Regions from separate parts of the Exiguobacterium sp. U13-1 genome, predicted to be linked through region 2. Evidence: a T-box and tRNA genes for the amino acid it is inferred to sense, from the RefSeq annotation. Region 2 holds a T-box; the other holds one or more tRNA genes.
The links. A T-box is a leader RNA that pairs with one kind of tRNA and senses whether it is charged. The one in region 2 lies ahead of alaS (alanine--tRNA ligase), so its partner is inferred to be a tRNA-Ala.

Region 1 (5,243 bases), 750 kb from region 2:
TTTTCTAAAATCGGCTCGACGCCGAATGATTTCGAGAGTTGATTGACTTGTAAGAGTATCATTTCCATCCATCCTTCCACCCTTTAGTCTATCACGAACAAAAGCGCGAGGTCCTGCGGAATATATTATTTGTGACTCTATGTGAAGTGGTTTACAATCAAGGAGAGTAGAAAGCTTTTTGCAAAGATTTGGGTGCCACGATGGATGTGGCCGAAGGGGGAACTGCAGGATGAATGGACCAGACACAAAAATTCCACAAGCGACAGCAAAACGGTTGCCGCTATATTATCGCTTCATCCAAAGTTTATACAATTCAGGCAAGCTCCGCGTCTCTTCTGCTGAGTTAAGCGAGGCGGTGAAGGTTGATTCAGCAACGATTCGTCGCGATTTTTCCTACTTTGGGGCATTAGGGAAGAAGGGGTATGGATATAACGTTCAACATCTCTTAACGTTTTTCCGCAAAACCTTGAATCAAGATGAGGTGACGAATGTTGCCTTAATCGGGGTCGGTCATCTCGGAACAGCGTTTGCAAATTATAACTTTTTAAAGAATAATAGTACTCGGATAGTCGTTGCGTTTGATGCGGACGAAGAGAAGGTCGGAACAACGACGCATGACGTTCCAATCTATCATGTTTCGGACATGAAAGAACAAATCGAAGCGAATCAGGTCGATGTTGCCATCTTGACGGTTCCATCGCAGTTCGCACAGTCAGTAGCGGATGAGTTAGTCGAGTATGGTGTGACAGGCATCCTGAACTTTACGCCAGCGCGGTTGAACGTGCCAGCGAGCGTCCGGGTCCATCACATCGATTTATCGATCGAGTTGCAGTCGTTAGTTTATTTCATGAAGCATTATTCGCAATCAGCTGAAGGAGTGAAATCATAATGGAAAACCTTATCCCGCTCACACTAGGTATCGGACCAGCGAGCATCGGATTAATCGCGGTCGTCGCGTTGATCATCTTCGGACCGAAGAAGTTACCAGAATTCGGACGCGCTGCGGGTCAGACATTGAAAGAGTTCAAGAATGCTACGAACGGCATCATGGACGACGATAAAAAGGACGAACCGAAAGAGAAGTGATTGAATCATGACGGTTGATCAAGAGCAAAGCATGACGTCGCACCTTGACGAACTGCGCAAGCGGATCGTCTGGTCGCTTATCATCGTCGTCGTCCTGTTCGCTGTCGCATTTCCGCTCGTCCGACCGCTCGTTCGCTTCTTGCAAGCGGACTTAAAAGAGCTCGGCATCGGTTTGAATGCCTTCAACGTCGCCGATCCTTTAATGTTGTATTTGAATCTTGCGTTCATCATTGCGCTGATTTTAGCGTCACCGTTCTGGATGTATCAACTCTGGGCATTCGTCCGACCAGGACTTTATGACAAGGAGCAAAAAGCGACATTGACGTATATTCCGGTCATCTTCTTTCTGTTTTTGGCTGGCGTAGCCTTCTCGTATTTCTGGTTGCTTCCCTTCTTGCTTGAAGTCTCAACGGATCTCGGGAAAGAGCTCGGAATCGAACAAGTCATCGGAGTCGAGAACTACTTCAGTTTCTTAATCCGGTTGACGATGCCGTTCGGTCTTCTGTTCCAATTGCCGGTCGTGACGATGTTCCTGACACGTCTTGGTCTCGTGACGCCATATTTCATGCGAAAGAATCGGAAATATGCGTACTTTGCGCTGTTCGTCGTTGCGGCATTGATCGCACCGCCGGACGTGACGTCACACTTGATGATCTCGGTTCCATTGTTCGTTCTCTATGAGATCAGCATCTTGATTTCTGCGCGGACGTACAAAAAGGTCTTGATCCTCGAGCAACAGGCAGAGCTTGAACGACAGGCGGACTTGATGCGTGAATTGAATAAATGAATCGTGAATTCCTTCCGACGATTTTGGAAGGGATTCTTTTTTAGGAAAGCGTTCTTTTTATATTGATAAAGCAGTTAGTGATGCGTATACTAAAGATAATTCATGGGGGCTTAGCTCAGCTGGGAGAGCGTTTGGCTGGCAGCCAAAAGGTCGTCGGTTCGATCCCGATAGTCTCCACCAATACCAAATATCTAACTCCTCGAAGCGTCGAGGAGTTTTTATTTTACTCCCAGTTAAATTCCTTACAAATATAAAATGTCATGTAAAACAAATAAATTAAAAAAATAGACAAATATAAATTGTTTATTTCCATTAAATTCATTAAACTAAATATACAGAATTTTCGTTTAACTGTTTTATCAGTAGTACTACTATGGTTTTACAGAAAAGGGGAAAACGAACGCATGAAGAAGAAGATTGCACTTATGGCAGCCGTCTTAATGACGTCTTCCAATCTAGTCAGTGCGCAAGGTGCACTGTCGTCGCAAGACAAAGCAACGGGTCAAAAACCGCAAGCGCTCTCACTGAAGAAATCGGGGCAAGAGAAGAACTACAAACAATCGGATAAAGTCCGTGTCGTCATCGAGATGGAAGAGAAGCCGGCGATTCAAATCGCCCAGGCTCAAAACAAGCGGTATAGCACATTGAGCAATGCCGAAAAAGAGTCGATTAAAGATCGCCTCGTCAGCGTTCAAAAATCAGTCAAGTCAGCCATCGCTAAAAAATCGATTCCCGTTACATATAAGGAGAGCTTCACGACCGTCATCAACGGATTCAGTGGTGAAGTCAAGTTCGGCGATATCGAAGACATAAAACAACTTAACGGCGTCAAGAGCGTACATATCGCCCATGAATACGCGCGTCCGGAAGTTGCTAAAGGTGCAAAGCCAGACATGCTGTACAGCAAGGACATGGTCAATGCGAAGGAAACATGGCAAGACTATGGTTTTAAAGGGGAAGGAACGATCGTTGCCGTCATCGATACAGGAATCGATCCGTCGCATAAGGACATGGTCTTGAGCCCAGAGACGAAGATCGATTTGACTTCTTCAAAAGTCGATAGTGCGAAAGAAACAAAAGGCTTAAAAGGAAAGTACTTCACGGAAAAAGTACCGTATGGCTATAACTATGCCGATCACGATAGCGAAATCCGTGATTTAGGTGCGGGCGCATCGATGCACGGTATGCACGTCGCGGGTACGGTCGGAGCAAACGGCGATGAAGCAAACGGTGGCATCAAAGGGGTCGCGCCGGAAACACAGCTCCTCGCGATGAAAGTCTTCGGAAACGATCCAGGAATGCCATCGACATTCAGCGATATCTACATTAAAGCGATCGATGATGCGATTGCACTCGGAGCCGATGTCATCAACATGAGTCTCGGTTCGACGGCATCGTTCGTCAATGCAGATGATCCAGAACAACGCGCAATCGTCAACGCGATGAACAACGGCATCTTGTGTGCGATTTCTGCTGGTAACTCGGCATTCGCAGGTCATGGTGCAGGTAACCCGTACACAGCGAACCCGGATATCGGTGTCGTCGGTGCCCCAGGTTTAACAAGCCAAGCACTCCAAGTCGCATCACTCGAAAATACGAAATTGACACTCGAAGGCATGGCACTGACGATCGACGGTCAGGATGCTGGTTATTTGGCATACCAAAAACAAGATTCACCGAATCCGATTGCCGTCTTCGATAAAGAGAAGAAGGATGTCGTCTATGTCGGTGACGGTCAAGCTTCGAACTACGAAGGCAAAGATGTCAAAGGGAAAGTCGTTTTCGTCGTTCGGACGGGTGATTTTAACTATGGCATGATTCAAGCAGAAGCTCAAAAACAAGGCGCAGCAGGTGTCATCGTCCGTGGTAAAGTCGATCACGGGGATTACGTCAGCATGGCGCTCAATAACCCAACGATTCCACTCGTCACACTCAGCATCGAAGACGGAAACAACCTCGAAGCAAAAGCAAAAGAAGGCAAAGCAATCGCTGTCACGTTCGACGGAAAAGCAGTCTCAGCCGATAACCCGGTCGCAGGACAAATGTCTGACTTCACGTCATGGGGTGTCACACCAAGTCTTGACTTCAAGCCAGAAATCACGGCACCAGGTGGAAAAATCTACTCGACGCTCAACGATAACGAGTATGGCGTCATGAGTGGGACATCGATGGCGGCACCACACGTCGCTGGTGGAACGGCACTCGTCATGCAACGGATCGCGAAGGACTTCAAAGTCGACGGTGCGACACGCGTCAAACTCGCGAAGAACATCTTGATGAACACGTCGCGTCCACAACTCGATCAAGGAAAATACAATGCGCAGCTAAAAACAGGCAACTTCTACTCCCCACGTCGTGAGGGAGCTGGACTGATGGATCTTCGTGCTGCCATGAAGACGCCAGTCGTCGTCACAGAGACGAAGTCGGGTGAAGGTAAGGCATCCTTGAAGGAAGTCGGCGAGAAGTTCACGTTCACACTTGATTTGAAAAACTACAGCAGTGAAAAAGTGACGTATAAGTTAGCCGGAACGGTTCAATCGGATCTCGGCGCAGAAGGATCGAACTTCCTCGAAGCAAACGGAATCTTTAAAAAGGGAACGATCGGTACGGTGGACGCGAACAAGGGCACATATCCGATCTCATTCGCAGTTGGCTCGAAGAAAGCAAGCTCGGTCTCGATTAATCCGAAGAGTTCAACGAAAGTCAGTGTATCGGTCGATCTAAAGGATACAACGGACTGGGCAAACGAACTTCCGCTCGAACAAGTCTTTGAGAACGGCTACTTCGTCGAAGGATTCGTCCGTTTGATCGATACGAAGAGTAAGAATCCAGAATTGACGGTTCCTTACGTTGGCTTCAAAGGGAAATGGGATCAAGCGCCGATTCTAGACGCACCATTGTACGATGAAGACAACACGTTCTATGGTTTGACAGGTCTAGCGACAGAAGTGAAGGATAACTTCGAATTCCTCGGCGCAAACGCTGCTGGCGATGTCGTCGCGAACAAAGTATCGTTCTCACCAAACAACGATGGTAGCGCAGATGAAGCATTCCCGATCATCTCGTTCCTCCGTAATGCGAAAAAAGTCGAGTACTCGATTCTTGACCGTAACAAAGCAACGCTTCAGAAGCTCGATACGCAAACGGACGTCGTCAAGAACTACTACGATAGCGGTTCAGAGGACGGATACACACCAGTCACAAGCGCTGCTTGGGACGGAACGATCAACGGGAAACCGGTCAAGGATGGTCTTTACTACTACAAAGTCAAATCCGTGATCGATTATCCGAATGCAAAATGGCAGTCGAATCTCTTCCCAGTCTATATCGATACGAAAAAACCAGCTGCAACTGTGAAGTGGGATGCGTC
Region 2 (5,243 bases):
GTTGAATTTCATCGTTTGATCCATCTGACTCACGTTCATCACCTCTTTCATATACACTACGTTTCTATTATGCCAGTGATTGCACGTATTGTGAAGCGTACGCGAGTGCTTCTTCTAATTTCGACGCATCTTTTCCACCAGCTTGAGCCATGTCAGGGCGACCGCCACCGCCCCCACCGCAGCGTGTTGCGACTTCCTTGATCAATTTACCAGCATGATAGCCTTGGTCGATTAAATCTTTTGAGACGCTTGCGACGAGATTGACTTTCTCACCTTGCGCACTCCCGAGAACGATGATCGCTGATCCGAGTGAGCTCTTCAGCTCATCCATCATGCCGCGAAGAGCGTCCATGTCTGAGACGTCGACACGTTTCGCAAGCACACGCACACCGTTGATTTCTTCCACATCATCCTTGAGCGAAGCAGCTTCAATGTTCGCAAGTTTTGCTTGCAACGATTCGTTTGCTCGTTCCGTCTCACGAAGCTGTTGTTGCAGTGCTTCGATGCGGACAGGAACTTCTGTCGTCTTCGTCTTCAGAACAGCTGCTGCTTGTTCGAGTGTTTCTAAGTGTTGGTTCATGACACGATACGCACCTGCACCCGTTACCGCTTCGATTCGGCGTGTACCTGCACCGATACCAGACTCCGAAACAATCTTGAACAAGCCGATTTCGGCTGTGTTTCCGACGTGGATTCCGCCACACAACTCGATCGAGTATGTGCCTGCTGAGACGACGCGGACCGTTTCACCGTACTTCTCACCGAACAATGCCATCGCGCCTTTTGCTTTTGCATCAGCGATGTTCATCTCTTCGATATCGACCGGTAGCGATGCCCAGATTGCTTGGTTGACGTCTTGTTCAATCTTCGTCAACTCTTCTTGTGTCACTGCACCGAAGTGTGAGAAATCGAAGCGAAGACGTTCTGGAGAAACGAGTGATCCCGCTTGGTTAACGTGTGTTCCGAGCGTATCTTTCAATGCTTTATGAAGCAAGTGTGTTGCCGTATGGTTTTTCGTGACGGCTTTACGTTCTGCTGCTTCGACCGTTGCAACGACATCTGCCGCTTCCGTTGCGATCCCTGTACGAACGATGACCGTATGCAAGTTTTGACCGTTTGGTGCTTTTTGAACATCTTTAACATCAAGAACGAAGTCTTTGCCTTCGATTGTTCCTGTATCTGCGACTTCACCACCGCTTTCAGCGTAGAACGGCGTGATGTCGAGAATGACTTGTGCTTCTTCACCAGCAGCGACTTCTGTGACTCGTTCTCCATCATGCACTAAAGCGATGATTTTTGCATCCGCCTTAAGGTCGGTATAGCCGACGAACGTACTTTTATCTTTTAGCGTCGAGAGGACTTCCGATTGCTGTTGCATCGAACCACTCTCTTCACGTGCCGCACGTGCACGCTGACGTTGCGCATCCATTGCTAATTTGAAGCCTTCTTCATCGACAGACATCTGATGATCTTCTGCATACTCGACTGTCAACTCAAGTGGGAAACCATATGTGTCATACAGACGGAACGCATCTTCGCCGCTGATGACATGCTCACCGTTCGCCTTAGACGTCTGAGCGACTGTGTTCAAGATTGCAAGACCGTCATGAAGTGTCTCATGGAAACGTTCTTCTTCGTTTTTGATGACGCGTTTGATGAAGTCCGCTTTTTCCGGAACTTGTGGGTAGAAGTCGACCATGACGTTCCCGACCGTATCGACGAGTTCATACATGAACGGACGCTCGATTCCAAGCATCTTCGCATAACGCACCGCACGGCGTAGTAAACGACGAAGGACATATCCACGTCCTTCATTCGAAGGAAGCGCACCATCACCGATTGCGAATGATACGGTACGGATGTGGTCTGCGATGACTTTGAATGCTACATCAAGTTTCGAATCATCACGGTAGATTTTACCGCTGATTTCTTCTGTCTTATGAATGATCGGCATGAACAGATCCGTATCGAAGTTCGTCGGCACGTCCTGCATGACACACGCCATCCGTTCAAGTCCCATCCCTGTATCGATGTTTTTACGCGGAAGTTCCGTATAGTTGCCGTGTCCATCGTGGTTGTATTGACTGAAGACGATATTCCAGATCTCGAGATAGCGTTCGTTTTCGCCACCTGGGTAGAGTTCTGAATCGTTCGGATCGTCTCCGAAAGCTGGACCACGATCGAAGAAGATTTCCGTGTTCGGACCAGATGGACCTTCACCGATTTCCCAGAAGTTATCTTCAAGTGGAATGATCCGCTCAGCCGGCACGCCGAGTTCAAGCCAGATTTGACGCGCTGCGTCATCTTCCGGGTGAATCGTGACCGAAAGACGTTCCGGATCAAGACCGTACCAGTCATCACTCGTCAAGAGCTCCCAGCCCCATTTGATTGCATCTTCACGGAAGTAATCACCGACGGAGAAGTTTCCGAGCATCTCGAAGAATGTGTGGTGACGCGCTGTTTTCCCAACGTTTTCGATATCGTTCGTCCGGATTGATTTTTGTGCGTTGACAATCCGTGGATTATCAGGAATGACACGACCATCGAAATATTTCTTGAGTGTTGCAACACCCGAGTTGATCCACAAGAGCGATGGATCTTCGACCGGTACGAGTGAAGCACTCGGTTCGATCGCATGTCCTTTGCTTTGGAAGAAATCAAGATACATCTGACGGATTTGTGCACCCGTTAATGGTTTTAGAGCTTTCATGAACAGTTACCCCCATTGGTTTTATTTGGACGCAAAAAAGCGATGTCTTCATCCCTGAAAAGGGACGAAAGCATCGCTTCCGTGGTACCACCCTCGTTCGTAAGCAATCCATTGCCTACCTCGAACATCTGATAACGGGGATGACCCGCAGGTGTTTACACCCGACTCCGGAAGGAGCTTCAAAGGGACTCGAGAAAGTGATTGCAGCAGACTCACTTCTCTCTGGACTCGAGTTTTCCTTTTACTTATCTTCCATCAACGTGTTACGTCCATTCATCTATCGTGATTATTACCTATCGCACAGCATCCGTCAAGTCTTTGTCACACCACCGAGTCGTTCAATCAATCGTGTACGGCGCCGGGGTTCCTCTTCTTGCGACGCTTTATGGAATGCTCGTGGGTCGCCGAACAATAATAAACTCGACTTCGCACGGGTAACCGCCGTATAAATCAAATTTCGGGAATGCTTGAACGCCCCCGTAAAATAGACCGGCATCAAGACGATTGGAAACTCGGACCCTTGCGCCTTATGGATCGTGATCGCATAGGCATGCGTGAATTGATCCCAGTCACTTCGGTTATACTCGACTTCCGTCTGGTCGAAGCGGGCGATGATCTTATCCACCTTGTCGACATTCTCTTTAGCGAAGAAGATGTTGACGATTTCTCCGATATCTCCGTTATAAACGTTTTCTTCTGCATTGTTGACGAGCTGGAGAATCTTATCTCCGGTCCGGTAAATCCGCGTGCCTTGTTTAACTTCTCGTTTCTTTGGTTCTTCCGGGTTGTAGACGCGTTGCAAGGCGACATTTAATTCGTCGATTCCGACTTGACCACGGTAAGTCGGTGCAAGAATCTGAACATCGAATTTCGAATAGCCTTTCGCAAGTGCTTTTTCTGCGAAAGCTGAAATACCGCGTAACGTCTCTTGCGGAGACGCGGTATAGAAGCGACGATCCGCAAGTGGTGCCAACAAATCAGCAGACGTCGTCCGGTTCTTCAAATCATGGGCAAGCCGTAAAATCGAAGAATCTTCCGCTTGGCGATGGACGACGTTCAGACGAACGACGGGAATCCCTTCCGTGTCCATCAAGTCTGCCAGTACCTGCCCAGGACCTACGGATGGCAACTGATCGCGGTCACCGACGAACAAAATTTTCATACCGTTCGGAACAGCACGGAGCAGACTCGATAACAAGTAGATATCAATCATTGATGACTCATCGATGATCAGTACTTTTCCCGTGATCGGCTGATCTTCATTCAGTTGGAAGTTCGTTCCGTCATACTTCAACAGACGATGAATCGTCATCGCTGGAACGTCCGTTGCTTCCGACAAACGTTTAGCGGCGCGTCCGGTCGGTGCAACAAGGACATACGGATAGACATCTCCCGTCTTGACGCGACTTTTCTCAAGTGGCCAATCATGAATTTCTTGCAAGGCATGTAAAATTCCCTTGATGACGGTCGTCTTACCGGTCCCTGGTCCACCGGTCAGAACCATCAATGGTGCTTTAACCGCTAACTCGATCGCTTCCCGCTGCTGTGCGGCATATTCCATGCCAAACTGTTCTTCGAGGTGCCCAATCGCTTCAAGAATCGTCGCGACATCGACTTCCTGTTCGGCACCGTTCGCCATGACGCGAGCCAGTTCTTTCGCCGCTCGAACTTCCGCATAAAAGATCGTCGGTAAATACAAACAACCTTCTTCAAGCTTGACCTTATCTTCAGCGAGCAACAGTTCAATCGCTTGTTCCAGCCGTTCTCCTGGGTCTTCACCAAGCAACCGGGGTGCCCGTTGTAATAGTGAGTCGACCGTCGCAAAGGCATGTCCCTCTCCTGCTTCTTGTTCTAATATATGCATGATCGAAGCAGCGACACGTTCCGGATGTAATCCGACAAGTCCGAGATGTGAGGCGATATGATCGGCTGTCTTAAAACCAATCCCGTTCACTTCATACATCAAGGAATACGGATTCTCTCGAATTCGCGCCATGGCGTCCCCTTCGTAAGCAGCATAGATTTTCGCCGCTAGTTTTGGTGTGACATCAAATGGCGCTAAGAATAGCATCAACTGATCGACACCGTATAACGTAGCGAGTCGACTCAATATGATATCCGCTTGTTTTTGTTTTAACCCAGGCACCTGATTCAGTACTCGCTCATCCTTCAAAATGAGGTCCACTGCCTCTTCTCCGAGAGCATCGACGATATTTTTCGCTGTCTTCGGACCAATGCCGGTGAACGAACCATTCGTCAAGAAGCGGATCGTTGCCTGTTTTGTCATCGGAACCGATCGACGAATCAGCTCCGCCTTCAGTTGTTTTCCGAAGCGAGGATGATCAACGAGACGACCAAATGCTTGATACGTTCCTCCGAGTTCGATTCCGACCCCTGTACCCGTGATGACGAGCTCGGTTTCTTTCAGTTCAAAGTTTTTTTCTTTGACGGCGACCAATACAATGGAGTGTGCTTCTTCTTCAGAAGAAAAGAGCACACGTTTGACGCGCCCGACGACTTGATGGGGGTGCTC

Region 1: it has a tRNA-Ala gene. The T-box ahead of alaS (alanine--tRNA ligase) is inferred to sense a tRNA for this amino acid. The anticodon was not compared.

The regions. Positions count from the first base shown of each region.
Region 1 is NZ_CP015731.1:157,672-162,914, reverse strand. Features, by position in the region: gene ESP131_RS00815 (ATP-binding cassette domain-containing protein) at 1-62, opposite strand, end outside; gene ESP131_RS00810 (redox-sensing transcriptional repressor Rex) at 230-889, shown strand; gene ESP131_RS00805 (twin-arginine translocase TatA/TatE family subunit) at 889-1,086, shown strand; gene tatC (twin-arginine translocase subunit TatC) at 1,094-1,873, shown strand; tRNA gene ESP131_RS00795 (tRNA-Ala) at 1,978-2,053, shown strand; gene ESP131_RS00790 (S8 family serine peptidase) at 2,278-5,243, shown strand, end outside.
Region 2 is NZ_CP015731.1:2,619,868-2,625,110, forward strand. Features, by position in the region: gene ESP131_RS13710 (IreB family regulatory phosphoprotein) at 1-33, opposite strand, end outside; gene alaS (alanine--tRNA ligase) at 68-2,710, opposite strand; T-box leader at 2,768-2,978, opposite strand; gene recD2 (SF1B family DNA helicase RecD2) at 3,021-5,243, opposite strand, start outside.